Regions from separate parts of the Streptomyces sp. NPDC039480 genome, predicted to be linked through region 1. Evidence: riboswitches for the same ligand, from Rfam matches in the RefSeq annotation. Region 1 holds a riboswitch; the other holds the start of a gene.
What was found. Region 1 has a riboswitch for glycine ahead of gcvT (glycine cleavage system aminomethyltransferase GcvT). Riboswitches for the same ligand answer to the same signal wherever they lie in the genome.
Positions count from the first base shown of each region.

Region 2: another riboswitch for glycine. It lies ahead of gcvP (aminomethyl-transferring glycine dehydrogenase); the one in region 1 lies ahead of gcvT (glycine cleavage system aminomethyltransferase GcvT).

Region 1 covers NZ_JBVITX010000010.1:311,948-327,289, forward strand. The annotation lists gene ACZ56E_RS29610 (ABC transporter ATP-binding protein) at 1-872, opposite strand, end outside; gene ACZ56E_RS29615 (ABC transporter permease) at 869-1,870, opposite strand; gene ACZ56E_RS29620 (ABC transporter substrate-binding protein) at 2,003-3,757, opposite strand; gene ACZ56E_RS29625 (ABC transporter permease) at 3,860-4,864, opposite strand; gene ACZ56E_RS29630 (enhanced serine sensitivity protein SseB C-terminal domain-containing protein) at 5,206-5,973, opposite strand; gene ACZ56E_RS29635 (enhanced serine sensitivity protein SseB) at 6,047-6,829, opposite strand; gene ACZ56E_RS29640 (AAA family ATPase) at 6,889-7,566, opposite strand; glycine riboswitch at 7,729-7,835, shown strand; glycine riboswitch at 7,836-7,949, shown strand; gene gcvT (glycine cleavage system aminomethyltransferase GcvT) at 7,985-9,118, shown strand; gene gcvH (glycine cleavage system protein GcvH) at 9,177-9,554, shown strand; gene glyA (serine hydroxymethyltransferase) at 9,578-10,837, shown strand; gene ACZ56E_RS29660 (L-serine ammonia-lyase) at 10,997-12,382, shown strand; gene ACZ56E_RS29665 (alpha/beta hydrolase) at 12,453-14,018, opposite strand; gene ACZ56E_RS29670 (tetratricopeptide repeat protein) at 14,307-15,342, shown strand, end outside.
Region 2 covers NZ_JBVITX010000019.1:102,405-117,746, forward strand. The annotation lists gene ACZ56E_RS39145 (PhzF family phenazine biosynthesis protein) at 1-278, shown strand, start outside; gene ACZ56E_RS39150 (CPBP family intramembrane glutamic endopeptidase) at 309-1,112, opposite strand; gene ACZ56E_RS39155 (substrate-binding and VWA domain-containing protein) at 1,281-3,056, shown strand; gene ACZ56E_RS39160 (glutamate-cysteine ligase family protein) at 3,089-4,609, opposite strand; gene ACZ56E_RS39165 (hypothetical protein) at 5,093-5,677, shown strand; gene ACZ56E_RS39170 (DUF5999 family protein) at 5,984-6,190, shown strand; gene gcvP (aminomethyl-transferring glycine dehydrogenase) at 6,336-9,224, opposite strand; glycine riboswitch at 9,414-9,512, opposite strand; gene ACZ56E_RS39180 (PRC-barrel domain-containing protein) at 9,657-10,046, shown strand; gene ACZ56E_RS39185 (DNA polymerase IV) at 10,052-11,458, opposite strand; gene ACZ56E_RS39190 (MerR family transcriptional regulator) at 11,496-12,113, opposite strand; gene ACZ56E_RS39195 (bifunctional nuclease family protein) at 12,283-12,756, opposite strand; gene ftsR (transcriptional regulator FtsR) at 12,831-13,574, opposite strand; gene ACZ56E_RS39205 (FHA domain-containing protein) at 13,618-14,586, opposite strand; gene ACZ56E_RS39210 (DUF881 domain-containing protein) at 14,669-15,342, opposite strand, start outside.

The DNA of each region.
Region 1 (15,342 bases):
GTCTGCTCGCGGTCGATGCGGGGCATCGAGCCCAGCAGGCCCCAGGTGTAGGGGTGCTGGGGTTCGTAGAAGACCTTCTCGGCGGTGCCGCGCTCGACGCACCGGCCGCCGTACATGACCAGGAGCTCGTCCGCCATCTCGGCGACCACGCCCAGGTCGTGCGTGATCATGATGACGGCGGAGCCGAACTCCTTCTGCAGATCCCGGATGAGGTCGAGGATCTGCGCCTGGACGGTCACGTCGAGGGCGGTCGTCGGCTCGTCGGCGATGAGCAGCTCGGGGTTGTTGACCAGCGCCATCGCGATCATCGCGCGCTGGCGCATGCCGCCGGAGAACTCGTGCGGGTAGGAGTCGACGCGCTTGTCCGGCTGCGGGATCCCGACCCGGTCGAGCATCTCGATCGCCCGCTTGCGGGCGGCCTTCTTGTCGACGTCGTTGTGGACCCGGTACGCCTCGGTGATCTGCTTGCCGATGGAGTAGTACGGGTGCAGCGCGGAGAGCGGGTCCTGGAAGATCATCGCCATCTCGCGGCCGCGCAGCTTGCGCACCTCGTCCGGCGGGGCCGACAGCAGCTCCTTGCCGTCCAGCCAGATCTCGCCGGAGATCCGGGCCTTGCGGGCGCCGTACTGGCCGGCGGTGTGCAGGCCGAGGATGCCCAGCGAGGTGACCGACTTGCCGGAGCCGGACTCGCCCACGATGCCGAGGGTCTTGCCCTTCTCCAGCTGGAAGCTGAGCCCGTCGACGGACCTGACGAGGCCGTCGTCGGTCGGGAAGTGCACCTTGAGGTCGCGCACCTCGAGGAAGGCGGAGGGAGCGGGCGAGCCGGTGACGGGCTCACCCACCGCGGCTCCGCTCTTGGACAGTTCGGTCATCCCAGCCTCACTCGCGGGTCGATGACGGCGTACAGAAGGTCGACGACGAGGTTGGCCACGGCGATCGCGAGCGCCGCGCACAGGGTGACGCCCAGGATGACGGGCAGGTCCTTGCTGCTGATGGCCTTGACCGCTTCGAGGCCGAGCCCCGGCAGGTTGAACGTGGACTCGGTGAGCACCGCGCCGCCCATCAGGACGCCGAGGTCGAGTCCGAAGACGGTGAGGATCGGGGTCATCGCGGAGCGCAGGGCGTGCTTGCGGATGACGGTGGGTTCACCGAGGCCCTTGGCGCGGGCGGTGCGGATGTAGTCCTCGCCGAGCACTTCGAGCATCGTGGCGCGGGTGAGGCGGGCGTACATCGCGGCGTTGAGGAAGGCGAGCACGATCCACGGCAGGATCATCGTCTGGAGCCAGACGTCGATCGAGTCGTCGGTGCTGAGGCTGTCCGCGATCTTCACCCAGCCGAGTTCGTGGACGAAGATGCCCATCGCGATCATGCCGGTGAAGAAGACGGGCAGGGAGACACCGGCGAGCGCGGTGGTCATGGCGGCGCGGTCCCAGATGGTGCCCCGGCGCAGCGCGGAGATCACGCCGGTGATGACGCCGCCGGCCAGCCACAGGACACAGGCGCCCGCGGCGAGCGCGCCGGTGACGGGCAGGGCGTCCTTGAGGGTCTCCCACACCGGCGCCTCGGTGCGGAAGGAGTAGCCGAAGCAGGGGGCCGGGCAGTGCGTGACGTCACTGCCGTTGACGTAGTCGCGGCCCATCGGGATGCCCTTGATGAAGTCCCAGAACTGGACCAGCAAGGGATCGTTGAGGCCCAGTTTGACGCGGATGCCTTCGAGCTGCTCGGCACCCGACGCCTTGCCGGCGAAGAGGACGGCGATGTCCTGTCCCGCCCACTTGGGCAGCATGAAGAAGATGGTGAAGGTCGCGAGCAGTACGACCAGCACCATGATGATGACGGCGATCAGGCGCCGGATGAGATAAGCAAGCACTGTGCGCGGCCCGGCGGTGGCCGGGACCCCCTCGTGAGGGGCCCCGGCCACCGCCCGGGGCCATCACCTGCCCTTCGGACTGGCGGGATTCGGCGGCGGTGGGACGGTCAACTACTGGTCATGCGGCGCCTGTTACTTGACGACGCCGAGCGAGACGTAGTCGTACCGGCCGTTGTAGGCGTCGGACATGTAGGCGTTGGTCAGCCGCGACCCGCGCCAGGTGATGTTCTTCTCGTAGAGGAAGGGCATCCAGTCCGCGTTGTCGAGGATGCGCTTGTCGAGCTGCTTGTAGATCTCACCGGCCTTGGCCGGGTCGGTCTCCGCGATCGCCTTGTCGAAGAGCGCGTCGATCTTCTTGTCCTTGATCTGCGACTCGTTGTAGTTGCCGTTGTCGATCAGGAAACGGCTGTCGAACAGCGGCTGCGCGTAGCCCTGGCCGGACGGGAAGTCCGGGCCCCAGCCGCTCATCTGCATGCTGTAGCCGCGCTTCTTCACGACGGAGGGCGAGCCGGTGATGCTGGCGGAGTCGGCGCCGTCGAGGGACTCGACGCTGACGTCGATGCCGACCTTCTTCAGCTGGGCCTGGAGCGCCTCGGCGGCGTCGACCTCACCCGGGTTGTTGTTGCGGGCGGTCAGCTTGGCCTTGAAGCCGCTCGGCTTGCCGCACTTCTTCAGCTCGTCCTTGGCCTTGGCCGCGTCCGGCTTGCCCTTGCGCGCGAGGACGCCGTACGGGTCGTAGTCGCTGTGACCGGGGATCGCCTTGGGGAACGTGCTGTTGGCGATGTCACCGGCCGCGACCTTGCCGCCGCGGGTCTGCTGCAGGCTCGCGAAGTCCGTGCCGTAGAAGACGGCCTTGCGGCAGTGGACGTTGTTGAAGGGCTCGGCCGTGTGGATCAGGGCGACGTAGCGCACGAAGGACGTGTGCATGTTGTCGACGTTGTCGCGGTGGTCCGAGACGGCTGAGACGCGGCCCGACTGGGTCATGCCCGTGCCGTTGAGGTCGACGTCGTAGTCGCCCTCCATCAGCTTCTTGTCGTTCTCCTCCAGGTTGGCGGAGATCGTCACGTCGATCTTGTCGGGCAGCGCGGCGCGGATCGGGTCCGAGGACTTCTTCCAGGCCTTGTTGCGGACCAGGACGATCTTCTTGCCGGACTTGTACGTATCGAACTTGTACGGGCCCGAGGAGAACGGACGCGCGGTGTACTTCGCCTTGGTGTCCTTGGCCTCCTTCACCGGCGAACCGGTGGGCATGGCGAGGAACTGCTCGAAGTCACCGTTGCGCTTGGGGAGCTTGAAGACGATGGTCTGGTCGTCGGGCGTCTCGATCGCCTTCAGACCGCCCTTGTCCTTGTAGGGGCCCTTGTACTTCTTGTCGGGGTCCAGCGCGTGCCGGATGTACCCCGGGCCACCGGTGATGGTGTCCGTCGCCCAGGAGCGCTCGATGCCGTACTTGACGTCCTTGGAGGTCAGCTTGGAGCCGTCCTCCCAGGTGACCCCGTCACGCAGCTTGTACGTGTAGGTCTTGCCGTCGTCCGAGATCTTCGCGGTGGAGGTGGCGAGGTCCGGGACCAGCTTCGTGCCCGCCTTGCCCGGCTTGGTGTCGTAGGACACCAGCTGCCGGGTGTAGAAGCGCATGAAGTCCCAGGACATGCCGTAGTAGGCGCGCTGGGGGTCGGCCGAGTCGAGGTCCTGCTTGCCGACCATCTTCAGCGTCCCCCCCTTCTTCTTGGACGGGTTGGCGACCTTGTCGAGCGCGGCGTTGTAGCCGGCACCCTTCGAGTCGCCGTCGCCACCGTCACCGCCGCCGCACGCCGTGGTGGTCACCAGCGCCGCGACGACGAGGGCCGCACCGCTGGTGAGCCGTCGTTTCGAGGAAACTGTGGGCATTTTCTCGTAACCTCCGAGATTCGCGGTCCCTGGCCATGTGCTGCCGGAGAACCATGGTGAGAGCCACCTGACATGCGGCAGGGGCAAGCAGGTTGGGCGCTTCTAGCGCGTCCCCTTCGGGTCGAGCGCGTCCCGCAGCCCGTCGCCGAAGAGGTTGAAGGCCAGCACGGTGATGAAGATCGTGACGCCCGGGAAGACCATGAACATCGGGTCGTGCTCGTACGTCTCGAGCGCGTCCCGCAGCATGCCGCCCCAGGAGGCCGTCGGCGGCTTCACACCGGCGCCGAGGAAGCTCAGGGCCGCCTCCGTGAGGATGTTGGTCGGGATCATCAGCGTCGCGTAGACGGTGATGGGGGCGACCAGGTTGGGCAGCAGCTCGCGGAACAGGATGTGGCGCCGCCCGCCGCCGAGGCTGCGGGCCGCCTCCACGTACTCGCGCTCACGGAGCGAGAGCGTCTGACCGCGCACGATCCGGCCGACGTAGGGCCAGCCGAAGAAGCCGATGACCAGCACGAGGATGCCGACCCGCACCCCGCTGCCGGTGAGACCGAGCAGGTCGTCCGGCAGGACCGAGACCAGCGAGATGATGAAGAGCAGCTGCGGGAACGAGAGCAGCACGTCCATCACGCGGCTGATGAGGGCGTCGACCCAGCCGCCGAAGTAGCCGGCGATGATGCCGAAGAGCGTGCCGAGGGCGACGGCGACCACGGCCGCCAGGAAGGCCACGAGCAGCGAGATGCGTGCTCCGTAGACGATCCGGCTGAAGATGTCGCGGCCCTTGTTGGGCTCGACACCGAAGAGGAAGTCGCCGCTGACACCGCCGAGCGCGCCCTTGGGGAGGTTGGTCAGCTCGTCGAGCTCCTCCTGGTGGAAGTCGTTGGGCGGATGGCCCAGCAGGCTCACGATCAGGGGCGCGAAGACGGCGACCAGCACCAGGAACAGCACCGTGATGCCGCCGGCCAGGGCGACCTTGTCCCGCTTCAGGCGGTTCCAGGCGATCTGCTTGAGGGACCGACCCTCGACCTTTTTCACCCCTGCATCAACTGCGGGGGCGACGTCCTCGGTCGGGTCCGCGTCCGCAGGTGTGTCATGCAATGGTGCCGTCATCGTGGCAGGGACCCCTCTCAACCGGTGGTGACCGGCCCGCACTTGCCGCTGTAGCGACGTGATCAGTCCGTCGTACACAGGGGGCGAAGGCCCCTGGAGCGGGAGTCTTCATCCACGTCGCGATCTGTTACCAGACTTGACGGGGAAAGGATGCGCAACCGTGATGCTGATCGGGGTGTTCCGTTATCCGGACGCGGGTGAACGAGGGGCGAACACGGGGCAGTTGGGGTGCAAGGCACCACGGGAGCCCATAGGGCCCCACCGACACCAGAACGGACATCGCACCGGTCGTGGCTGCTCGGTGGCCGCTCAGTCGCCGCTCGGTGGCCGGTTCGCGCCGCTCAGTACTGCGCGGGGTAGCCGTAACCGCCGGCCTGGGCCGGGGCCGCCTGCGCCTCGCGGTCGTAGAACGGACGGGCGTTGCCACGCAGCCACATCGCGACCGGGTCGTAGTCGTCGGACATCGCGACCGTCGAGACGGGCAGGCCCTCGGGGACGGCGGGGATGGACTGCTGCATCATCGCCCGCACCGCGTCGACCGACGGCGGCGACGTGTCGTACACATCGAGGCCGATGGCCAGATAAGGCGCGCCCAGCGCGGGCTGCACCCAGGCCCGGCGCAGCGAGCGCACCGCGGGGGTGCGGTGCGCGTTCTGCGTCAACAAAGCGTAGAACTGGGGGATTTCGATGCTCGGCTCGGTGAGCCGGAGCGGCCCGGCGGGCAGCAGGTCGAGACCGGTGGCGATGCGGCGCAGGTCCAGCCAGGGGATGCCGACGCCGCCGCCGGGCGCGTGCGGGTTGAGCCAGAGGCCGTAGTGGTCGGGGTAGAGGGTGCGGGCGATGTCGGTGCCGCGCACCACTTCATAGCTGCGGTTCCAGCCACTGGCGGAGAGCTCCTGGGCGGAGGTCACACAGGGGGCGTAGCCGATCCCGTCGACCTCCATGTTCCCGTACTGGGCGTCGGGGGAGCCGGCCTGACCGTGCCAGAGCAGCATCCACACCCGGTCGGCGGCGAGGGCGCGCAGCAGTGCCTCGTACGCGTCGTAACGCCCCGGCGTCACCTGGCGCAGCAACTGCTCCAACTGCCCGGCCGTGCCCGACGCACTCACCCGTAACCGCTCCTTCGTGACGAACTCGGTGGCCCCCAGGAAGAGCCGGGAAGACCCAGAGAATGCAACCAGCTTAAGCGGCGATCCGGTGGTAGAACGGCCGCACCTGCGCACGCAGCCAGTCGCCCACCGGGTCCTGTGCCACGTCGAGCAGCACGAGGTTCACCGGCCACGGGGCCGGTACCCGGCCGAGGGCGCGGCCGAGGGCCTCCATGGGGAGCTCGCGGGCGTTGCCGTCCCAGGTGGACAGCTCGACGCCGACGAAGAGGACCGGGTCGTCCGTCTCGACGTCGGCCAGGCAGCGGCGGGCGGTGAGCACCACGCCGGCCGCCTCGAACTCCTGGCTCGCGGCGGCGAGGAAGTCCACCGGATCGTGCTGCCAGTCCGGTTCGTAGAGCCGCACCCGGCCGCCGGTGGCGGGCCCGTCCAGCGGGGTGCGGCCGGCCCGGCTGAGCTCGGCGACGGCGGGCGGCGGCAGCGGGACGCCGACGGTGCCGTCCGGGTTCAGCGCGATGCCCAGCTGCGGGGGCAGGCCGCGGGCGAACTCCACGGCGGGGGCCACGGTGCGGCCCATCCGGTCGGCCGCGTCACCCAGGGCCTGCCGGAACTGCTGTTCGGAGCTGAAGACGGGGACGTACGCCTGGCCGTCGATCTCCAGGGTCGGCAGGTCCAGGGTGCCGCTGTCGGGGCCCCCGCCGTTCGGCAGCGGGATCCAGATCTGGCTGCGGCCGAGCACCTCGACGATCCTGCCGCCCGCCGACGCGTCGGCGCCGAGGGAGGCGGCGAGGACCTCCTCCAGTTCATTGACCGGCCATCCGCCGTACGGATGGGCATGTGCCTGCGCCGGAAAGTCCATCTGTCCAACCCCTGCTCGCGACCGCTCTGCCTGCGGCTCGAACCCTAGCGCCGGTGGCCTCACCGGTCGAAGGCGATCGTCCGCAGCGCCTGCGCCGCCGCCCGGTCGAGCAGCACCGCGGAGTGGCAGCCGCGCGGCAGGTCGCCGCGCTCGGTGGCGCCGACGAGGCGGCCGACCGTCCTGCGGTGCCGCGTGAACGCGTACCTCGAGACGCCTCTGCCGCGCTCGCGCTGGCCCTGGAGCGCCGTGTCCACCGGGACGTCGAGCAGCAGCAGGTGCAGGGCGGAGCCGCGGCGGGCGGCCTCGCGGGCGAGCCAGCGGCGCACCCAGGCCTGGGTCCCGCAGTCGTGCACGACGACGCCGACGCCGGTACGCAGGGTGCGGCGCAGTCCGGCGTAGTGCGCGAGGCGGACCAGGGGGCGGTAGACCGCGTACGGCAGCAGGCGGGGCATGCGGCGGGCCCAGCGGTCGCGGGTGTCCTGGGAGTCGATGCGCGGGCCCGTGGCGGCCTGCCGCATCAGCGTCGACTTTCCGCCACCGGGCAGGCCGGAGACGACGACGAGGTCGCCCGCGCCGAAGGTGAGGCGGCGGGGGCTGTGGCCGGCCCGCTGCCGCAGGTCCCGGACGACGGCCACGGGGAGCGGGCCGCAGCTCTCCGCGGCAGGGGTGGCGGCCTGCTTGGGCAGCGCCACTCCCGTGGTAGTGGCAAAGACACTGGTCCTGCTGCGCACCGTGATCGGCCTCCCCGTAGCGGTCACGTACTGCTTTCCCCAGCAAGTGTAAAGAGAAGGTAATGCGGCACAAGAGCATTCCGGGGTGACACGATCCGTGTCCGGTCACGGCTCCCCGTGGACAGGGTCGCGTGCAATGATGTGCCCGCCAACTCCATACCGGCCGTTTGAATCCGCGCGGGAGAGTTCCCGGAGCCAGCACGCACGCGTGCCCGGGGCGCCGAAGGAGCAAGTCCCTCCCTTGAATCTCTCAGGCCCCGTACCGCGCGGGCGAGGCACATCTGAAAAGCGGGCCGCCCCGGTGGCCCCACCCAAGGTGCAAGCCGGGCGTCTCACATATCGGGACACGCTCGGCGAACCTCTCAGGTTCCGATGACAGATGGGGAGGATCGACCTCGCCCGTCATGCCCTGGGAGTTCCCTTCATGAGCACTGCCCCCCGTCTGACCGCCCTCGATGCCGTCCATCGGTCGCTCGGCGCGACCATGACCGATTTCGCAGGCTGGGACATGCCGCTGCGGTACGCCAGCGAGCGCGACGAGCACAACGCCGTGCGCACCAAGGCCGGTCTCTTCGACCTCTCCCACATGGGCGAGATCACCGTCACCGGCCCCGAGGCCGTGGACTTCCTGAACTTCGCGCTGGTCGGCAACATCGGCTCCATCGGTGTCGGCCGCGCCCGCTACACGATGATCGTCGCCGAGGACGGCGGCATCCTGGACGACCTGATCGTCTACCGCCTCGGCGAGGCCGAGGCCCCCGAGTACATGGTCGTCGCCAACGCCTCGAACGCGCAGACCGTGCTCGACGCGCTGACCGCCCGCGCCGACGGCTTCGACGCCGAGGTCCGCGACGACCGCGAGGCGTACGCCCTCCTCGCCGTCCAGGGTCCCGAGTCCCCCGGCATCCTGAAGTCAGTCACGGATGCGGACCTGGACAACCTGAAGTACTACGCGGGCCTGCCCGGCACCGTCGCGGGCGTCTCCGCGCTGATCGCCCGCACGGGCTACACCGGCGAGGACGGCTTCGAGCTCTTCGTCTCCCCCGCTGACGCCGAGCAGCTGTGGAACGCGCTCATGGAGGCGGGCACGCCCGTCGGCATGGTCCCTGCCGGTCTCTCCTGCCGCGACACGCTGCGCCTGGAGGCGGGCATGCCGCTGTACGGGCACGAGCTGACCGCCGGGCTGACGCCGTTCGACGCCGGGCTCGGCCGGGTGGTCAAGTTCGAGAAGACGTCGCAGTCGGACTCCTTCGTGGGCCGCGCGGCCCTGACCGCGGCCGCCGAGCGCGCCGAGACCGCCCCGCCGCGCAAGCTGGTCGGTCTGGTCGCCGAGGGCCGCCGGGTCCCGCGCGCGGGCTTCTCCGTGGTCGCCGACAGCAAGGTCATCGGCGAGGTCACCTCCGGCGCCCCGTCCCCGACGCTGGGCAAGCCGATCGCGATGGCGTACGTCGACGCCGAGCACGCGGCCCCGGGCACGCAGGGTGTCGGCGTCGACATCCGCGGTACGCATGAGCCCTACGAGGTCGTCGCCCTGCCGTTCTACAAGCGCCAGAAGTGACCCCCCGCACATCGTCCCCGTTCCGCAGCACCCACCCGCGTACAGGAGAATTCGACTCATGAGCAACCCCCAGCAGCTGCGTTACAGCAAGGAGCACGAGTGGCTGTCGGCCACCGAGGACGGCGTGGCGACGGTCGGCATCACGGAGCACGCGGCCAACGCGCTCGGTGACGTCGTCTTCGCCCAGCTCCCCGCGGTCGGCGACACACTGATCGCGGGCGAGTCCTGCGGCGAGCTGGAGTCGACCAAGTCGGTCAGCGACCTCTACTCCCCGGTCAACGGCGAGGTCGTCGCCGCCAACCAGGACGTCGTCGACGACCCCTCGCTGGTCAACTCCGCCCCCTTCGAGGGCGGTTGGCTGTTCAAGGTGCGCATCACGGACGAGCCGGACGACCTGCTCTCCGCCGATGAGTACACCGCCTTCACCGCCGGCTGACCCATACCGATAGGGATCGTGTGATGTCGCTTCTGAACACCCCTCTCCACGAGCTGGACCCGGACGTCGCCGCCGCCGTCGACGCCGAGCTCCACCGCCAGCAGTCCACCCTGGAAATGATCGCCTCGGAGAACTTCGCTCCGGTCGCCGTCATGGAGGCCCAGGGCACCGTCCTCACCAACAAGTACGCCGAGGGCTACCCCGGCCGCCGCTACTACGGCGGCTGTGAGCACGTGGACGTGACCGAGCAGATCGCGATCGACCGGCTCAAGGAGCTGTTCGGCGCCGAGTACGCCAACGTCCAGCCGCACTCCGGCGCCTCCGCGAACCAGGCAGCCCTCTTCGCGATCGCCCAGCCCGGCGACACGATCCTCGGCCTCGACCTGGCGCACGGCGGCCACCTCACCCACGGCATGCGCCTGAACTTCTCCGGCAAGCAATTCAACGTGGTCCCCTACCACGTCGACGAGGCCGGTCTGGTCGACATGGCCGAGGTCGAGCGGCTGGCCAAGGAGAACAACCCGAAGGTGATCATCGCGGGCTGGTCGGCCTACCCGCGCCACCTGGACTTCGCCGAGTTCCGCCGGATCGCCGACGAGGTCGGCGCGAAGCTGTGGGTCGACATGGCGCACTTCGCCGGGCTCGTCGCCGCCGGTCTGCACCCGAACCCGGTGCCGTACGCGGACGTGGTGACCTCCACCACGCACAAGACGCTCGGCGGCCCGCGCGGCGGCATCATCCTGGCCCGCAGCAAGGACTTCGCGAAGAAGCTGAACTCCGCGGTCTTCCCCGGCTTCCAGGGCGGCCCCCTTGAGCACGTGATCGCCGCCAAGGCGGTCTCCTTCAAGGTCGCCGCCTCGGAGGAGTTCAAGGAGCGCCAGCAGCGCACCCTGGACGGCGCCCGCATCCTGGCCGAGCGCCTGGTCCAGGACGACGTCACCGAGTACGGCGTCTCCGTCCTGTCCGGCGGCACTGACGTGCACCTGGTCCTCGTCGACCTGCGCAACAGCGAGCTGGATGGCCAGCAGGCCGAGGACCGCCTCCACGCGGTCGGCATCACGGTCAACCGCAACGCGATCCCGAACGACCCGCGGCCCCCGATGGTCACCTCGGGCCTGCGGATCGGCACCCCGGCGCTCGCCACGCGCGGCTTCCAGGAGGACGACTTCCGCGAGGTCGCCGACATCATCGCCGAGGCCCTCAAGCCGGGCTTCGACGCGGAGGCCCTCAAGGCCCGGGTGACCGCTCTGGCCGACAAGCACCCGCTGTACCCCAACCTGTAGCATTTTCGTACGCTTTCCTTCGTACGAAACGACGGGGCACCGCGCACACTGGAAGTGAACACAGTGAGTGCGGTGCCCCGGCTCATGCCCGGCGCACGCCCCGCTCTCTGCACCACCCCGGCAGACAACGGCGTCTACCAACCACCCTTTGGAGTTCTCGTGGCCATCTCGGTCTTCGACCTGTTCTCGATCGGCATCGGCCCGTCCAGCTCCCACACGGTCGGTCCGATGCGCGCCGCCCGCATGTTCGCGAGCCGCCTCAAGAACGAGGGCCTGATGGCCCACACCACCGCGATACGGGCGGAGCTGTACGGCTCGCTCGGCGCCACCGGCCACGGGCACGGCACGCCCAAGGCCGTCCTGCTCGGCCTGGAGGGCGAGTCGCCCCGCACGGTGGACGTGGAGACGGCCGACGACCGCGTGGAGAAGATCAAGAGCAGCGGCCGCCTCAACCTGCTCGGCATGCACGAGATCGACTTCGCCTTCGACGACGACCTGATCCTGCACCGCCGCAAGGCGCTGCCGTACCACGCCAACGGCATGACGATCTTCGCGTACGACCGTGAGGGCGCCCTCGTCCTGGAGAAGACGTACTACTCGGTGGGCGGCGGCTTCGTCGTCGACGAGACCGTGCTCAATCAAGAGGGCGCCGAGGGCGAGAACCCGATCGTGCCGGACGACACCGTCCTGAAGTACCCCTTCCGCACCGGTGACGAGCTGCTCCGGCTCGCCGAGGAGACCGGCCTGTCCATCTCCGCGATGATGCTGGAGAACGAGAAGGCCTGGCGCACGGAGGAGGAGATCCGCGAGGGGCTCCTCGACATCTGGCGCGTCATGCAGGCCTGCGTCTCCCGCGGCATGTCCCGCGAGGGCATCCTGCCGGGCGGCCTCAAGGTCCGCCGCCGGGCCGCGAACTCCGCCCGTCAGCTGCGTGCCGAGGGCGACCCGCAGGCCCGCGCCATGGAGTGGATCACGCTCTACGCGATGGCGGTGAACGAGGAGAACGCCGCGGGCGGCCGCGTGGTCACCGCCCCCACCAACGGCGCCGCGGGCATCATCCCTGCCGTCCTGCACTACTACATGAACTTCATCCCGGGGGCGGACGAGGACGGCGTGGTCCGCTTCCTGCTCGCCGCGGGCGCGATCGGCATGCTCTTCAAGGAGAACGCCTCGATCTCCGGCGCCGAGGTCGGCTGCCAGGGCGAGGTCGGCTCCGCCTGCTCGATGGCGGCGGGCGCGCTCGCCGAGGTCCTCGGCGGCTCCCCGGAGAAGGTCGAGAACGCGGCCGAGATCGGCATGGAGCACAACCTCGGCCTGACCTGCGACCCGGTCGGCGGCCTCGTCCAGATCCCGTGCATCGAGCGCAACGGCATGGCGGCGGTCAAGGCCGTCACCGCCGCGAAGATGGCGATGCGCGGAGACGGCTCCCACAAGGTCTCCCTCGACAAGGTCATCAAGACCATGAAGGAGACGGGCGCCGACATGAGCGTCAAGTACAAGGAGACGGCGCGGGGCGGTCTGGCGGTCAACATCATCGAGTGCTGACGCGGTGCCGCGCGGCCCATCGCCTCGATGGGCCGGCGCACGGTGGACTGCGTACGCGGGTCGGCGGCGGTCAGCAGGTGGTGCCCGGGCGGACCGGTTCGAGGTCGATGAGGTAGGCGTCGACGGCGTCCGTGACGCAGGAGTTGCTGCGGCCGTACGCGGTGTGGCCCACGCCCTCGTACGTCAGGAGCATGCCGCCGGGGAACTGTCCGGCGAGGCTCTCGGCCTCCTCGTACGGCGTGGCGGGGTCGCCCGTCGTGCCGACCACCAGGACCGGGGGGACGCCGTCGGCGTCGACGCGGTGGGGGCGCTGGGTGCCCGCGGGCCAGTCCTTGCAGGTGAGTTCGTCGACGACGCTGGACGTGCCGTAGATGCCCGCGGCCTTCTCGGCGGCGTCGAGGGCGCTCCAGTAGGGGCCGGGGGTGTGCGGGTGCGGCACGTCGAGGCAGCTGACGGCGACGATGGCCTCGTCGTCGTTCTCCGGGCCCCGCGCACGGTGGCTCCCGGTGGCCGGCTCCTCGGCCTCGGCCAGCTCGGCGAGCGCGGTCGCGTCCCCTTCCCCTGCCGCGCTCAGTGCGTCCGACAGGCCCTCCCAGTCGTCCTCCGGGCTGTACATCGCGGCCGTGACGACATCGAGCAGCGTCCTGGCGTCCACTTCGTACGCGTCCTCGTCGGTGACCGGCAACGGCTCGCGTGCCGCCCGCTCGTACAGCCCGTCGATCAGCTCCCTTATCTCCTCCGGTGTCGAGCCGGGGCAGCTGTCGCCCACGATGTCGGCGCAGTACTCGGCGTAGTCGTCGACGGCCCTGCGGAACCCCTTCCCCTGGCTGAGCGCGCGCTGCCGCCAGTCCAGCGCCGGGTCCACGGCGCCGTCGAGCGCGAGGGCGCGCACGCGGTCCGGGAACTGTTCGGCGTACGACGTGCCGAGGCTCGTGCCGTACGACCAGCCGAGGTAGGTCAGTTTCCGGTCGCCCAGGGCGGCCCGCAGGACGTCGAGGTCGCGGGCCGCGTCCGCGGTGCCGACGCGGGGCAGGATGCCGCGGCTGCCCTTCGCGCACGCGGCGGCCTGCTCGTCGGCGCCCGCGAGGACCCGGGCCCGTTCGGAGCCGCTGCGCGGGGCAACCGGCTCAGGGTGGTCCTCCTCGGCTTCGTCATCCATTTCGTCCGTGGCCGCGCACTTCACCGCGGGATCGCTGCCCCCGACGCCCCTCGGGTCGAAGGAGACGATGTCGAAGCGGGCCCGCACCCCGGTGCTGAAGGAGTCGCTGCCGTCCGCCTTCATGTCGCTCACGCCGGAGGCGCCAGGACCGCCGGGGTTGTAGACGAGCGAGCCGACGCGCCGGTCCGGCTCGGCGGTCGCCGCCTTGGCCACCGGCAGGACGAACGTCTTGCCGTTCCCCGGCCGCGCGTAGTCCATGGGAACGGTGAGCCGCGCACAGCGAAGCTCACCGCACGCCTTCCACTTCAGCTCCTGCGCATAGAACCGCTCAAGCCCGGCCCGGCCGCCAGGCTCGTCGCCGCCGGGCTTGTCACCACTCGCCCCGCCCGCCGCCGTACACCCGGCGAGCGAGACCGCAGCAAGAACCGCGAGGGCGAGGCGGACGGACTGGCGTCGGTGCAGGTCGGCGCGGTGCAACGGGATACTCCCCAAATCGGCTCCCACCAGCTTGCCCGGTCGGTACGGCGACTCACGCGCGGGGTTCGGGCGGCGGGTGGCGGGGGGTGTGGGTGGCGGGTCGAGCGGGGCTCGTGCGGTGGTTTGCGTAGCGGATTGCGTAGTTCTACGGATGCCGGGGGCCGGGGTGTTTTGGCAGGCTCGGTCACGATGTACGCGTATCCATGAAGCACCGGCGTCGGCACCGGCCCCGGGCCGCCACGCCGCTTTCGCCCTTCCGCCGAACCGCACCCCGACCTAGGAACACACATGGGCCCGCTGGACGCGACCAGGAACCGCTCCGTCTCTCGGGGAGGCCCGGCACCCGCCCGCCCCCGCCGCGAGATCCTGGCCGACATCCGCCGGCTCGACACCGAGCCGTACGGCAGGGCGCGCGACGCCCGCGCCGAGGCGCTCGTCGAGGAAGCGGAAGCCACCGGCGACCGGCCGCTGCTCGTGGCGGCGCTGTCGCTGCTCGTCCACTCGTACAGCTTCGGCGGCGCGTGTGCCAGGACGGCCGCGCCGTTCACGCGGCTGCTGCGCATGTACGACGAGGACCCGGCGGACTTCGGCGACGACGACGTCCGCCGGCTGCATTGGATGTTCAAGTGGGTGGTGACCGACGCACGGCAGCGGCCCGACGTGCCGCTCGCCGAGGTCGAGGAGTGGCTGGACCGGATGCGGCACCGCTACCGCGCCGCCGGCTACTCCGAAAGGCCCGTGCATGGCGCCGAGTTCAGGCTCGCCCGGGACTTGGGCGACACGGCGCGTGCCAGCCGCGCGTACGCGGCATGGACCGCGGCCGCACGCGACGCCATGGCCGACTGCCTCGCCTGCGAGTACGCCACTGAGGGCCTCCGGCAGCTGGACCGCGGCGACGACCGTGCGGCTCTGGAGTGCTGGGAGCCCGTCCTGCGCGGCACACACAGCTGCCACCGCGAGCCGCACGAGACCCTCGCCAGGTCGCTGCTCCCCCTGGTGCGCGTCGGCCGCACGGACCAGGCACGCGCCCACCATCTGCGCGGCTACCGGATGGTGCGCTCCGACGAGACGTCCGGCCCCGTCGTCGCCCTGCACGTGGAGTTCTGCGCTCTCACCGGCAACGAACCGCACGGCCTGCGCATCCTCACCGAGCAGAGCCGGCGCTGGGCGGAGACGGACAACCCCGCGGCCCAAGTGGAGTGGCTGGTGGGCGCCGCCCTGTTGCTGCGCCGCCTGGTGGAGCTCGGCCAGGGCGACCGGCCCGTGCCCGGGCCGCTCGGCGGCGCGTGGACGGCGGCGTCCCTCCTCGACCACGCCCGGGACG
Region 2 (15,342 bases), on a different contig from region 1:
GCGGCATCATCGCCACCGCCCGTGCCGAGGACCCCTCCGGGGAGTACGACTTCGTCTCCCGCGGTTTCTTCCCGCGCGTCGGCATCGACGAGGACCCGGTGACGGGCAGCGCCCACACCGCCCTCGCCCCCTTCTGGTCCGAGCGGCTCGGCCGCACCGAACTGACCGGGCTGCAGGCCTCGGCCCGCACCGGCCTGGTCCGCATCCGGCTCCGCGGAGAGCGCACCCTCCTGACCGGCCACGCGGTCACGGTCATCGAGGGCGACCTCTTCGCCTGAGGCCACCCCTGCGCCAACACCAGGTGCTGCCTACGAGGGCGTAGGCAGCCACCCCACCTTCCCCGCCAGCAGCGCGTAACCGACGAACGCGCCGATGTCGAGCAGCGAGTGGGCCACGACCAGCGGCCCGACCCGGCCCCACCTGCGGTAGAGCAGCACGAAGACCACACCCATCACGAGGTTCCCGACGAAGCCGCCGATGCCCTGGTACAGGTGGTACGAGCCCCGCAGCACCGAACTGCCCACCAGCGCGGCCATCGGCGTCCACCCCAACTGGCCGAGCCTGCGCAGCAGGTAGCCGACGACGATGACTTCCTCGAGGACCGCGTTCTGCACCGCGGACAGGACGAGGACGGGGTACTTCCACCACACGTCCGGCAACGCCTCGGGGACGACGGTGAGGTTGAAGCCGAGCCCGCGGGCCGCGAGGTAGAAGGCGATCCCCGTGCTGCCGATCACCGCGGCGATCGCGGCGCCGCGCCCCAGGGCCGGCCACGGCCTCGTCCGGTCGAAACCGATCGTCCGCAGCGCCGCCCTCTCCCGCAGCAGGAAGTGCGCGACCAGCGCGACCGGCACCAACGCGGTCGTGATGCCGAACAGTTGCCACGCGAGATCAAGCCACGGCCGGCCCGGCGCCGCCGACGCGTTCATCGTGGCCGCCTGGTCCTTGAGGCCACCCGGTCTGGTGACCGAGCCCACAAAGCTGATCAGCGCGGACACACCGCTGGCCCCGAGCGAGACGGCCAGGACGAGCAGCGTCTCGTCCCGCAGGACCCGCCGCGAAGGTCCGTCCGCCGGAATAGAACCGGCCATCGGCCCCGGCTCCGCTTGCACTTCCGCCTCCAGTTGAGTAATCCCGCCTCATGCCCCTCTTCGTCCCGCTAGGGTCTCGAAAGAAGTTACGAAGACCGTGCGCGACAGGCCGAGGGGGACGAACGCCGGTTGTGGGCGTACAGCCCCCTCTTTCCTTGTCACATCGTTCAAGGAGGAGGCACCACCGCCATGGGACGTCACAGCTTGCCCGATGAGCGCGGGACGGCGTCGGCCGACCCCCGGCCGCGTGCGCGCGGCCGCGCGGTCGCCATCGCCACGGCGCTCGTCCTCGTGGTCGCGGGCGGCGCGGCGGCTGCGGTCAGCGGTGGGCTGCTCTCCTTCGGCGGCACCTGCGGCGACGACGCGGTACGCCTCGATGTCGTGGCCGCACCCGATGTGACCCCCGCCCTGCGTGAGACGGCCGACCTCGCCCGCGAGAAGGAGATCACCTCGGACGGGCACTGCATCGACGTACGGGTCACCGCACGCGACTCGTACGAAGTCGCGGCCGAACTCCGCGCGGGCAAGGGCGCTCCGGAGTACGACGTATGGGTGCCGGACTCCGACGTGTGGGTGCAGCGCGTCGGTCTCGGCGCCAAACAGACCAAGATCGCGCCCGCGGGCAACATAGCCTCCTCGCCCGTCGGCATCGGCATGATTCCGTCCGCCGCCGCATCGCTCGGCTGGCCCGAGAAGACGTACGACTGGCAGCAGTTGACGGCGGCCGCCATGAAGGGCGACAAGCTGCGCCTGGGCGCCGCCGACCCCGCACGCAGCGCGACCGGCCTGCTCGCCCTCGCCAAGCTGGGCGCCTCCGCGAAGAAGCACGGCGGCGAGGAAGGCGACACCCGGGCCGCCGCCCTGGCGAAAGCCCTGTCGACCCGCACGACCGACAGCGACGGCCGACTGCTGGACACCCTGGCCCGCGACGGTTCCGGATCCGAACAGGGCAACCCGCGCCGCAATCAGGCGCTGATCCTCTCCGAGCAGGCCGCGTACACGCACAACGCATCGGCGGGCGAGGAGAACAGCCTCGAACTGTTCTACCCCGAGGACGGTTCGCCCCGGCTCGACTACCCGTACACGCTGGTCGAGGACGATCGGATGTCCACCGACACGAGCCGTGCCGCCCTGCGCTTCATGACGATGTTCAGTGACGACGACGGCCGCCGGATCCTGACCGAGCACGGTTTCAGGACCGACCCCGGCCGGCCGTCGGACAAGCTGGTCGCCGCCGCCGGCGGCCGCACCCCGCAGCCCTACGCGGGCGAGGCCACGGATCCGCCCTCGGACAAGCAGCTCCAGGAGACCCTGGGCATGTGGACGATCACCGTGCAGAGCGCCCGCCTCAGCACGGTCGTCGACGCATCGGAGTCCATGCGGCAGCTCGTCCCCGGCCGCGGCCAGTCCCGCATGGAGGTCACCAAGGCGGCGCTCCTGCGGGCCCTGGCGGGCTTCACCGACGAGGACGAGATCGGCCTGTGGGAGTTCGCGACCCGCCTCGACGGCAGCCGTGACTACCGCGAACTGCAGCCGACCCGGCGCCTGGGCGACCGCAAGGACAGCATGACCCACCGCGACAGGCTGGCCGCAGCCTTCACCGGTCTGCAGCCCGTGCCGGGCGGTGCCACCGGTCTGTACGACACGACGCTCGCCGCCTACAAGGAAGCCCGGTCGACGTACGCGCGCGGCAAGTTCAACGCCCTCGTGATCCTGACGGACGGCGCCAACCAGGACCCGGGCAGCATCTCGCGCGGCTCCCTCGTCGCCCGCCTCGAGGACCTCGCCGATCCCGCGCGGCCGGTGCCGATCATCGCCATCGCCGTCGGCCCGGACGCGGACAAGGACGAGGTCCAGCAGATCGCCGCGGCGACCGGCGGCTCCGGCCACCAGGTGGACGACCCGACGCAGATCCACGCGGTCATCCTCAAGGCCATCATGGAGGCGGGCAGCAACCGGCGCTGAGACGCCGAAACTCTCCCGGCTCGGCGGCCCGGTCAGCTCAGCGGTACCGCCGGTTCCCGAAGCCCCACCGGCCACGTGTGCACCGGCTCCCCCTCATGCATCAGCCGGCAGTACCGCTGGGTGGTCGCGGCCAGCGCCTCCTCCCTGGCCAGCCCGCTCTCCAGAGCCTCGTGATACGTCGCCGCCTGCCACGACGCGCCATTGACCCGCAGCCGGCACCGCTCCTCGATCACCCCGAGGTACAGATCCCGGTCGGCGGCCTCCACGCCCCACGCGTCGAGCCCGGCGGCCGCGAGCGGCAGCAACTCGTCGCGTACGAGCCGGACGGCCTCCACCTCCACGAGCCCCCCGAGCCTGCCGCGCCGCGGCCACTGCAACGTGGCGTCGATGCCATGGCGGCACGCGATGTCGAAGTTGTGGGCCGCGGCCTCGAAGGGCAGCCGGGACCACACGGGCCGCGCCTCCTCGGCAAGCGCCCGCACGAGCCCGTAGTAGAAGGCGGCGTTGGCGATGACGTCGGTGATGGTGGGGCCCGCGGGCAGCACCCGGTTCTCCACGCGCAGGTGCGGGACGCCGTCGGCGATGCCGTAGACCGGGCGGTTCCAGCGGTACACCGTGCCGTTGTGCAGGACGAGTTCCCCGAGGCGCGGCACACCGCCCGCGTCGAGGACGCCCAGCGGGTCCTCCTCCTCCATCAGGGGCAGCAGCGCGGGGAAGTACCGCAGATTCTCCTCGAAGAGCTCCAGCGGTTCGGTGATCCACCGCTCCCCGAACCAGGTGCGCGGCCGCACGCCTTGGACCTGCAGCTCGGGCGACCGCGTGTCGGTGGACTGCAGGAAGAGCGGCGGCCGGGACTCGCGCCACAGCTCACGGCCGAACAGGAAAGGCGCGTTGGCGCCCACGGCGACCTGGGCCGCGGCGATCGCCTGCGCCGCGTTCCACACATCGGCGAACCGGCCGGGCGTGACCTGTAGGTGCAACTGCACGGACGTGCACGCCGCTTCGGGCGCGATCGACGTGGAGGTGCAGGTCAGCCGCTCCACACCCTGGATGTCGAGGGTGAAGTGCTCACCGCGCGCCGCCACGATCTGATCGTTCAGAAGGGCGTAGCGGTCGACGTCCGAAAGGTTCCCGGAGACCAGGTCGGCGCGGTTCAGCGTCGGCAGAATACCGATCATGACAATGCCGGCGTCGAGCTCGTTCGCTTTCCTGTGGGCGTAGTTGAGGCCGGTGCGCAGCTCTTCGGCGAGCCGGTCGAGAACGCGTCCGCCGAGCCGGTGCGGGGCAATGTTCACTTCCAGATTGAACATTCCCAGTTCCGTCTGGAAATCCCGGCTCGCGATGCGCTCGAGAACCTGCGCATTCAACATCCTCGGCAGCCCGTCGGGCCCGGCGAGATTCAGCTCGATCTCCATGCCCATCAGATTCTTGGGCCGATCGAATCGCTGTTCTTCCAACAAACGCTCCAGCCCCGCCAGGCACTCGCGCAGCTTGCCTCGGAAGTGGTTCCGATCGGCCAGGTCGAACGTACCCGCCACGACCTTCTCCCCCATCGAAGCGTCCCTCCTCGATCGGGCAGCCAAGGGTCCGGCCGCTGTGTACGAGGGATGATGCCCAGGCAATGTGATCGATAACGCCCCGGACGGGGCCACCGGCCGGTACGCTCGACACAGCTGGGGTCCGGCACATTCACCAGGCATGCGGCACGGTGAAGATTCCCTTCCGATGCGCCTGGTCAAAAGCACCGGCAGAAATCGGCCGACCGCGTTCACGGAGAAATCCGAGGTCGCGAGGTCCGACCCCCCTGCGAAATCGGGAGAAAGGCCTCACAAGAACGGCTCATTAAGGCCTTGCCCGTAATATGCGGAGCGCCTAGATGAAACACTGCTCGAACACGTCTCGTATAAACTGCGCAATCTAGGCAGAGAGTTGGCGCTCGCGGCACTGGCCCCCGCCCCTCTGACCCAGAGCTGACAGCGCCGTCACGCACCTGCCCCCGCTCCACTGTGCCTGTCGAACGAGAGAGGCGACCCACCATGCCGCTGCATGTCCCCCCGGCTCCAGCGCCCGCCCTGCGCAGCGTCCTCGCGGCACTCGGTTCCCCCACAGCCGTACGCGAGGCCCGCACGCCGTCCCTGCGTACCGCACAGGGACCGGCGAGCCCCGAACTCCCGCTGCCGGTCCATGTGTTGGACCACATCACACCCGAGGGCACCTCGCCCACCCGACTCGCCGGCTGGCGCTTCCTCATCCGCTGCGGCGAGCGCGCCGTCGCCGCGGCCGACACGATGCTCACTCCGGACGGCTGGGCGTTCTCACACTTCTTCGAAGGGCCGTACATCGCCTCCACCGAACGGGCCCTGCGGCACGCCGAGGCCATGCCGATGCCCTGCCAGCCGCGGCTGCTCTCCGTGCCCGAGCTCTATATGCTCACGCTCTGGCTGCACCGGGACTGCACGGACGACGGCGCCGAGGGTCCCCTCGCCGCCACCGACCTGCTGGTGCCGCTGGCGCCCGCCCCGCCCGGCATCGCGGCCCACCGCCCGCACCGCGTCGCCGAGCTGCTGCCGATGCTCAACCACCGTCTGACACCGGCACCGCTGCTGAGCTCACCCGCCTGACAGCGCCTCTTCCGCATCCTGTGCCCCGCCGCCCCCGGTCGCGGGGCACAGCGCTGCCCACCCAGGTGGACTAGCCCGGTCAGGCCACCCCGAACCACCCGAAGAGACGGGGAAGTTGGGCTGAACCGTCCGGCCGGGTGATACGTCATTAAGCAGTAGGAGCCGCTGCGGCAAAATCCCTGCGGATTGACGCCCGGAGGGCAACACTGGGATCGGACCGACTACAAACGGGGGGCGGTTATGAATACCGCATCGAGCCACAGGACCGACGTCACAGCCATCTCATCGCAGCGAAAGAACCCTTCCATGTGCCAGCACCAACCCGCGTGCCCGACAGCCGACTCCGCCGACCGGGAAGCCGCGCTCCTCATGGCGAGCCACCCGGAGCAGGGCTGGAGCCTGCTGTGCAACGGCGTCCTGCTCTTCGAGGACACCGGTGAGCTGCTGCCGGACGGCCAGATCATCGCCCCGCACCGACCGCTGGGCACCGACCAGGTCATGACAGCCGCCTGAGCACCGACGGCACATCCGCGCGACCGCACCACACCGCACGTCCGCAGCAGCGCACCACCGCACCACCGAACAGACGAGGGGCCGGCCCGGAGAGAAGTCTCCGAACCGGCCCCACCGCATGCCCGCTCCACCACGGGCGCGGACATCAGTCCTCGTACGCATCCAGCGGCGGGCAGGAGCAGACCAGGTTCCGGTCGCCGTACGCCTGGTCGATACGGCGCACCGGCGGCCAGTACTTGTCCGCCGCGACGACACCGGCCGGGAAGACGGCCTCCTCACGGCTGTAGCCGTGCTCCCACTCGCCGCCGAGCGCGGCGGCGGTGTGCGGGGCGTTCCGCAGGGGGTTGTCGTCGGCGGTCCACTCGCCCGAGCCGACCTTCTCGATCTCCCGGCGGATGGCGATCATCGCCTCGCAGAACCGGTCGATCTCCGCCAGGTCCTCGCTCTCCGTCGGCTCGATCATCAGGGTTCCCGCGACCGGGAACGACATGGTGGGCGCATGGAAGCCGTAGTCGATGAGCCGCTTCGCGATGTCGTCGACGCTGACACCGGTCGCCTTGCTGAGCGGCCGCAGATCCACGATGCACTCGTGCGCGACCAGGCCGGCCGGCCCGGTGTAGAGCACCGGGTAGTGCGGCTCGAGGCGCTTGGCGATGTAGTTGGCGGAGAGCACCGCGACCTGCGTGGCGCGCTTGAGGCCTTCGCCGCCCATGAGACGTACGTACGACCAGGAGATCGGCAGGATTCCGGCGGAGCCCCACGGCGCCGCGGAGATCGGACCGACGCCGGTCTCGGGACCGGCCGCGGGCTGCAGCGGGTGGTTCGGCAGGTACGGCGCGAGGTGCTCGCGCACGCCGACCGGCCCCACACCGGGACCGCCGCCGCCGTGCGGGATGCAGAAGGTCTTGTGCAGGTTCAGGTGCGAGACGTCGCCGCCGAAGTGGCCCGGCTTGGCGAGACCCACCAGGGCGTTGAGGTTGGCCCCGTCGACGTACACCTGACCGCCGGCCTCGTGCACCTCGGCGCAGATGTCGGCCACGTGCTCCTCGAAGACGCCGTGCGTCGAGGGGTACGTGATCATCAGGACGGCCAGCTCGTCGCGGTGCTTCTCGATCTTGGCGCGCAGGTCCGCTATGTCGACCTCGCCGTCGTCGGCGGTCTTCACGACGACGACCTTCATGCCGGCCATGACGGCGCTCGCGGCGTTCGTGCCGTGGGCGGAGGACGGGATGAGGCAGACGGTGCGCTGCTCGTCGCCGTTGGCCCGGTGGTAGCCGCGGACCGCGAGCAGCCCGGCGAGCTCGCCCTGCGATCCGGCGTTGGGCTGCAGGGAGACCTTGTCGTACCCGGTCACCTCGGCGAGCCGCTCCTCCAGCTCACGGATGAGCGTGAGGTAACCCTGGGCCTGCTGGGCGGGCGCGAAGGGGTGCAGCTGGCCGAACTCGGGCCAGGTGACGGGCTCCATCTCGGTGGTCGCGTTGAGCTTCATGGTGCAGGAGCCCAGCGGGATCATGCCGCGGTCGAGCGCGTAGTCCCGGTCGGCGAGCCTGCGCAGGTAGCGCAGCATCGACGTCTCGGAGCGGTACTGGTGGAAGACCGGGTGCGTCAGGTAGTCGTCGCCGCGCAGCAGGCCCTCGGGCAGCGTGTCCGCGACGGCGGCGTCGAGCGCCTCGACGTCGGCGTCGACGCCGAAGGCGCCCCAGACCGCGCTGAGCTGCCGGCGCGTGGTCGTCTCGTCGCAGGACAGGGAGACGTGGTCGGCGTCGACGAGGTGGATGTTGACGCCACCCTCGCGGGCGGTGGCCACCAGCTGCTCGGCCTTGCCGGGTGCGCGCACCGTGAGCGTGTCGAAGTAGGCGCCGTGGACGACGTCGTAACCGCCCTCGGCGAGACCGGCGGCGAGCAGCGTCGCGTAGCGGTGGGTGCGCCGCGCGATCGCCTTCAGGCCGTCGGGCCCGTGGTAGACGGCGTACATTCCGGCCATGACGGCGAGCAGCACCTGAGCGGTACAGATGTTGCTGGTGGCCTTCTCGCGGCGGATGTGCTGCTCACGGGTCTGCAGCGCGAGCCGGTAGGCCTTGTTGCCGTCGGCGTCGACGGAGACGCCGACGAGCCGCCCGGGCAGGCTGCGCGCGAACTTCTCGCGGACCGCCATGTAACCGGCGTGCGGCCCGCCGAAGCCCATCGGCACACCGAAGCGCTGCGTCGTGCCGACGGCGATGTCGGCGCCCAGCTCGCCGGGCGAGGTGAGCAGCGTCAGGGCGAGCAGGTCGGCGGCGACGGTGACGACGGCACCGAGCTCGTGCGCCTGGTCGATGAGCGGCTTGATGTCACGGACGGCACCCGAGGCGCCCGGGTACTGGACGAGTACGCCGACGACGCCGCGCTCGGCGACCTCGGCGGGCAGGCCCTCGCTCAGGTCGGCGACGACGACCTCGACACCGGTGGGCTCGGCGCGGGTCTGGATGACGGCGATGGTCTGCGGCAGGGCGTCGGCGTCGACGACGAACACGCCGTCCTTGACCTTGCCCATACGACGCGAGAGGGCCATGGCCTCGGCGGCGGCGGTGCCCTCGTCGAGCAGCGAGGCCCCGGAGGTGGGCAGGCCGGTCAGCTCGGCGACCATGGTCTGGAAGTTGAGCAGCGCCTCGAGGCGGCCCTGCGAGATCTCCGGCTGGTACGGCGTGTAGGCCGTGTACCAGGCCGGGTTCTCCATCACGTTCCGCAGGATGACCGGCGGGGTGAAGGTGCCGTAGTACCCGAGCCCGATCATGGAGTCGAGGACCTGGTTCCGGTCGGCGAGGGAGCGCAGCTCGGCCAGCACCTCGGCCTCGGAGCGCGCGCCGGGCAGGTCCAGCGCTTCGGCGTTCTTGATCACATCCGGCACCGCGGCGGCCGTCAGCTCGTCGAGCGAGCCGTACCCGACCTGGGCGAGCATCTTCGCCCGCGCTTCCGCATCGGGCCCTATGTGCCGCTGCTCGAAGGGGATGCCCTGCTCAAGCTCCGAGAGCGGGGTGCGATGGGTGGCAGTCATTGCGGAGGCCTCCTGGTCTGCACGACCTGCGAGGGGTACCACGGCGCGGGTACCCGGACGGCCTCCCCCTCTGTCATCTCAACCTGAGAGCTTCACAGACCTGTCTGTTTCGACAGATCTGCTTTCACCGTCGGTGAGGAAGGGTTCCGAACGTGCCCGCCCGACGCCCGCCCTGCTTTCCAGAGTGACCTCATCCGTGCGGTACGGGTGCCTGAGAGATTCCGGGGAGGATTTGCTCCTTCGGCGCCTCCGGGGTCACGTCCCGGAGAGCTCTCCCGCACGGGGTCAGCAGCCAAACGTCAGCCTACCAGCGAGGGCCCCGGCCGTTCCCTCGAGTGGCCACCTGCCCCGAAGTGCTCTTTCGTAGTGACTACGAATGATTAAAGATGAGTTACGCCCGTTTTCGACGAGCCGCGACCAGCTGGAGGGCCCGTGCAGACCGATATCGATCCGCGCAACCTGATCGGCCGCAAGGCGTTCGACCGGAACGGGACCAAGATCGGCACGATCGACGAGGTCTACCTCGACGACGCCACCGGCGCCCCGGAGTGGGCGGCCATACGCACCGGCCTGTTCAGCCGCGACGCCTTCGTCCCGCTGGAGCCGAGCGAGCTGGCCGAGGACGGCACCCTGCGCATCCCCTTCGACCGCGCCCTGATCAAGGACGCCCCGGACTTCGGCGTGGGCCGCCACCTCTCCCCCGAGCAGGAGCTCCAGCTCTACCACCACTACGGCCTCGACACGACGCCACCGAACGCCCCACCGTCCCCGCCCCCGCCCGACCAGGACTTCGGCCGGATCGCCGGCACGGAAGCCCCCTGACCCAGTCACACGCCCTCTTCCATCGCCACCCTGACCAGCGGCAGCGGCTCCGCGGGCTCCAGGTCCGGGTCGTCCGTCCGGAACGTCCGCACCCGTCCCGGCGGCGAGTCCGGCGTCTCGAAGCGCACCGTCACCCGGCCGAGACCGCTCCCCTGCACCCAGCCGTGCCCGTACTCGGCGTGCCGCACATCGTGCCCGGCCACCCACCGCCGCTCGACCGCCACCACCGGCTCCTCGGCCCGCTCCTTCTCCGGATCACTCACGGCCGCCTCTGCGTCCGCTGTCCCGCCGACCGCCTCCCCCGCCGCTTCTTCGGCACCGGCCAGGGCCGCCTCGGCCGCCTGGGCCTGCGCGAAGAGATCCTCCTGCGTGTAGTCCGCGAGCCCCGTGACGCCCACGCCGAGCAGCCGCACCCCTCCCGTGGTGTCCACGGACTCAAGGAGCCGCGCCGCGGCCTCCCGCACCACTCCCGGGTCGTCCGTGGGCCCGCGCAGCGTCTCGGACCGCGTCAGCGTCGAGAAGTCGAACCGCCGCACCTTGAGCACGATGGTCCGCCCCGAGTGCCCGGCCGCCCGCAGCCGCTGCACACACCGCTCCGCGAGCCGCCCGACCTCCGTCCTGACCCGCACCCGGTCGTGGATGTCCACGTCGTACGTGTCCTCGACGCTGACCGATTTCGTGTCCCGCTCGGCCACCACGGGCCGCTCGTCGTGCGCGAGCGCCATCGCGTACAGCGAGCCGCCATGGGCCTTCCCCAGCAGTCGTACGAGCTCGTCCTCACCCGCCTCCGCGAGCTCCTCGACCGTCGTGATCCCGGCCCGCCGCAGATGGTCCCCGGTAGCAGGCCCCACCCCGGGCAACGTCCGCACGGACATCGGGCCCAGCAGGGCGCGCTCCGTCCCGGGGGTGATGAGCACGAGACCGTTCGGCTTGGCCTCTTCCGAGGCGATCTTCGCCAGCATCTTGGAGACCGCGAGCCCCACCGACCCGGCGAGCCCCGTCACCGCCCTGATGTCCGCCCGCAGCCGCTCCCCCACGGCCCTGGCCGACTCCGCGTCGTCCGCGACGCCGCCGGCCTCCAGGTCCACGAAGGCCTCGTCCAGGCTGAGCGGCTCCACCAGCGGCGACAGCTCCCGCAGGAGCCCCATCACCTGCTCGCTGATCTCCCGGTACAACCCGAAGCGCGGCACGAGATACGCGGCGTTCGGCGCCAGTCTGCGCGCCTGCCCCATGGGCATCGCCGAGTGCACTCCGAACCGCCGCGCCTCATAGGAAGCCGTCGCCACCACGCCCCGCGGCCCCAGCCCGCCCACGATCACGGCTTTGCCCCGCAGACTGGGCTTCGCGGCCTGCTCCGCGGACGCGTAGAAGGCATCCATGTCCAGATGCAGGATCGTCGGCGCGCTTCTCACATCTCCGATGCTGCCCTACGCCACTGACAACGCGGCCTCAGACCGCCTTGTTGCGCCTTCTGGCCAGCTCGTCGGCCGGGTTGTGCCCGATGAGCGTCTCCCCGGTGTCGACGCGCTCGCCATGCAGCTGGGACAGCGCGGCCTCGACGTCCCGCCAGACGACCCCCACGGCGATCCCGAAGACGCCCTGCCCGCCCTGGAGCAGCTCGTGGACCTCGCTGGAGGACGTGCACTCGTAGACCGTGGCGCCATCGCTCATCAGCGTCATCCGCTCCAGGTCGCGGAACCCGCGCTCCCGCAGATGCTGCACCGTCGTGCGAATGTTCTGCAGCGAGACCCCGGTGTCGAGGAACCGCTTCACGATCTTGAGGACGACGACGTCGCGGAAGCTGTAGAGCCGCTGGGTGCCCGAGCCGCCCGCGGCCCGCACGCTGGGCTCGACCAGGCCCGTACGGGCCCAGTAGTCCAGTTGCCGGTAGGTGATGCCCGCGGCCGCGCACGCGGTGGGACCGCGGTAGCCGACCTGTTCGGAATGCTCGGACGTCGTGTCCCCGCTCCCCTGGACCGCCATCGGTCGATTCGGAGAGTGACCGGCCGCGCCGCCGTGGAGCGGGTACGGACCGCCCATCGCCGTACCGTCGCCGCTGCTTCTCACGCCGACCTCCCTCCTTGACCTGCCTTCTCGACGGTAGGCAGTCGCCAGGGGCTCGTCAACGATCGCCACACTCGGCACGCCGAGTGATAATCACCCTGAGAGTGGTTTCCCGTGCCTCGTCGCGGGGAAAGGCTAGCCGAATGGTCCGACGCGGGCCGCCGGAAGCGGCTCACTGGCTGTTGGTGCCGAAGTCCTCGGGCGAGATCTGGTCGAGGAACTCGCGGAACTTCTCCACCTCGTCCTCCTGCTCGTCCGGGATGGCGATGCCGGCGTCGTCCAGGACGCCGTCGCTTCCGAAGATGGGCGTCCCGGTGCGAAGGGCCAGCGCTATGGCGTCGGACGGACGCGCGCTCACCTCGACACCGCTGGCGAAGACCAGCTCCGCGTAGAAGACCCCTTCCCGCAGGTCCGTGATGCGCACTTCGGAGAGCTCCTGGCCCACCGCTTCCAGCACGTCCTTGAACAGGTCGTGGGTCAGCGGCCGTGCGGGTGCCATGCCCTGCTGCGCGAAGGCGATGGCGGTCGCCTCACCTGGTCCGATCCAGATGGGGAGGTACCGGTCGCCTCCCACTTCACGCAGGAGCACGATCGGCTGGTTGGAGGGCATTTCGACCCGGACACCTACGACGTCGAGCTCGTTCACACAGCAACCCTAGGACGTGGCTGGCAGGTTTGGGTAGTCGGGCACCCGCCGAGTACCGGACGGGACCGGGCGAGTCAGGGCAATCTGATGCCGAGCGCCGTCTGCACGAGCGCCGAGTGCAGCCGCCCCGTCAGGCCCGCCAGCTCTTTGGTGCGGGCCTCCGCATGGGCCCTGGTCTGCGGATTACGGTGCCGCCGCAGCGGAGCGACCACCTGGTCGACGAGCCCGGCCTCACGGTCCGCGGCGGCCTTCATGGCCCGCAGGTGCCGCGGCTCGATTCCGAAGCGGCCGAGTTCGACCACGAGTGAGGCGACCGTGACGGCCTCCGCGTCGTACCCGCCGTCCGGCAACGGTGCGACGAGGCCGTACGCCTCCCACTCGGCGAGCTGTACCTCGTCGATCTCGGCGGCCGCCAGCAGCTCGGCACGGCCCACACGGGCCGCCGTCGGCCCGTCGGCCTCGCCGGGGCCCTGGGCGTCGCCGGCGTCCCCCTGACGCCCCAGGGACGGCATCGGGGGCCTCTCACCGCGCTCCAGCGCGTCGAGGTGCTCACGGATGACCTTGAGCGGCAGATAGTGGTCCCGCTGCATCCGCAGGACGTGACCGAGCCGCTCGACGTCCTCCGGGCTGAACTTCCGGTATCCGGAAGGGGTGCGCTGGGGCTCGATGAGCCCCTCGGACTCCAGAAACCGGATCTTGGAGATCGTGACCTCGGGAAATTCGTCACGCAGTTCGTTCAGCACGGTGCCGATGCTCATCAGCCGGCGGTCCGCGGCGGCGGTGCCGTTCCCGGCACCGCCCCTCGGTGTTTGAAGCATGGACCTTCCCTGGGGATCCCCCCGGACGGCGTCTGGGGGAGGGTCAGATGCCGACGGCCCGCTGGCTCGCGTAGAAGACCAGTCGGTACTTGCCGATCTGCACCTCGTCGCCGTTCGACAGCGAGACCGAGTCGATCCGCTCCCGGTTGACGTACGTGCCGTTGAGGCTGCCCACGTCGGCGACGGTGAAGGAACCGTCCCCGAGGCGACGGAACTCCACGTGGCGACGCGACACCGTCACGTCATCCAGGAAGATGTCGCTCTGCGGGTGACGACCCGCCGTGGTCAGCTCGCCGTCGAGCAGGAAACGACTGCCCGAGTTCGGACCGCGGCGCACCACGAGGAGCGCCGAGCCGAGCGGCAGCGCGTCGACGGCCGCCTGCGCCTCCGGAGAGAGCGCGGGAGACGGGTTGGTGCCCGTCGCCTCGGCGTCGTAGGCCTCCAGGCCCGAGATGGAGATCGTCGAGGTCGTCTCCGACGCGCGCTCCGGCGCGGCACCGGCCCGCAGCGGCGCACCGCAGTTGGAGCAGAACCGGCTCGCCTCGGCGTTTCGGTTACCGCACCTCGTACACACCAGCGCCATGGACGGGTCCTCCTGCCGTGGCTGCCCCGCAGGGGCGTTCGATGCGTACGGGTCGGAGGTGTACCCTCCACCCGCACTTGAGGTTGAAGGTTCTCCGAAACCTATGCGTCCGGGACCGGCAGGGTCAACAGACGACGCGCCCTGTCCGCCCGAAATGTCACCGCCTGGACCAGCGACCTGATCGCGGAACATCGGGCGCCCAGCGCCCTGCTCCTCGGCATCTCCATGGCGCGGAGCACGGTGCCGGGCAGTGGCCGGATTGCCGCTGTCCTCACGTGCGCTCTTGCCGAACAACTTCGCAAACAACTTCACGGGCGATTCCCCTTGACCGAAACAGACCCGCCCGTGGGGCAGGACGAACCCTGATTGCACACACCGGCATTCGTCGGTGAGCCAGACATCCTCACAACGTCCGTGGCCACCAAACAGTTTCCACCACGCACCACGCTTCCGGTGCGCCGACCCCCCGCAACCTCATGCCCCCGCCCGACGACGCTCATGCGTCCGCCCCTCACTGGGAGGACGACCGAGCGTAGTCAGGCCGCTTCGCAGGTCGCAAGGCGTTCACGACGATCTTCTCCGAGCGTTCCACGGTGACCGTGGCCTGCTCCTTCTCCAGAGTCTGCACCACGCCTCCCGGGATGTTCAGCGCAGGTTCGAGATCCTGCGGCTTGCCGATCACCTTGAAGAGGTACGGTTCGCCGACCTTGCGGCCGTCCACCCGTACTCCCCCGCCGCCGGCGTCCGACAGATAGGTGTTCGCGACGACGCGTACGTCGTTGATCTGGATCGCCTCGGCGCCCGCGGCGCGCAGCTCCTGAATGGCGTCGAGCAGCATGTCCGCCTCGATCGCCCCTTTCCTGTCCTCGATGGTCAGCGTGATGCCGGGCCCCTGGGCCGCCACCGTGCCTGCCAGGATGCCCAGTTGCCGCTCGCGCTCGACCGTCTGCTTGCGCGCCTCCTCGGCCTGGTCCGAACTGTTCTCCAGCCCGGTCCGCTGTTCCTCGAGGCGGCGCTTCTCTTCTTCCAGACGCTCGGTACGGTCATCCAGTTCATCGAGGATGCGTACGAGATCTTCCTGCCTCGCGCCGCGCAGGGCGCTGCTGTCGTTGTTGGACCGCACCTGGATGGCCAGACCGAGGCCCAGCACGAACAGCAGCAGGGCGACGATGAGTTGGGGCCGGG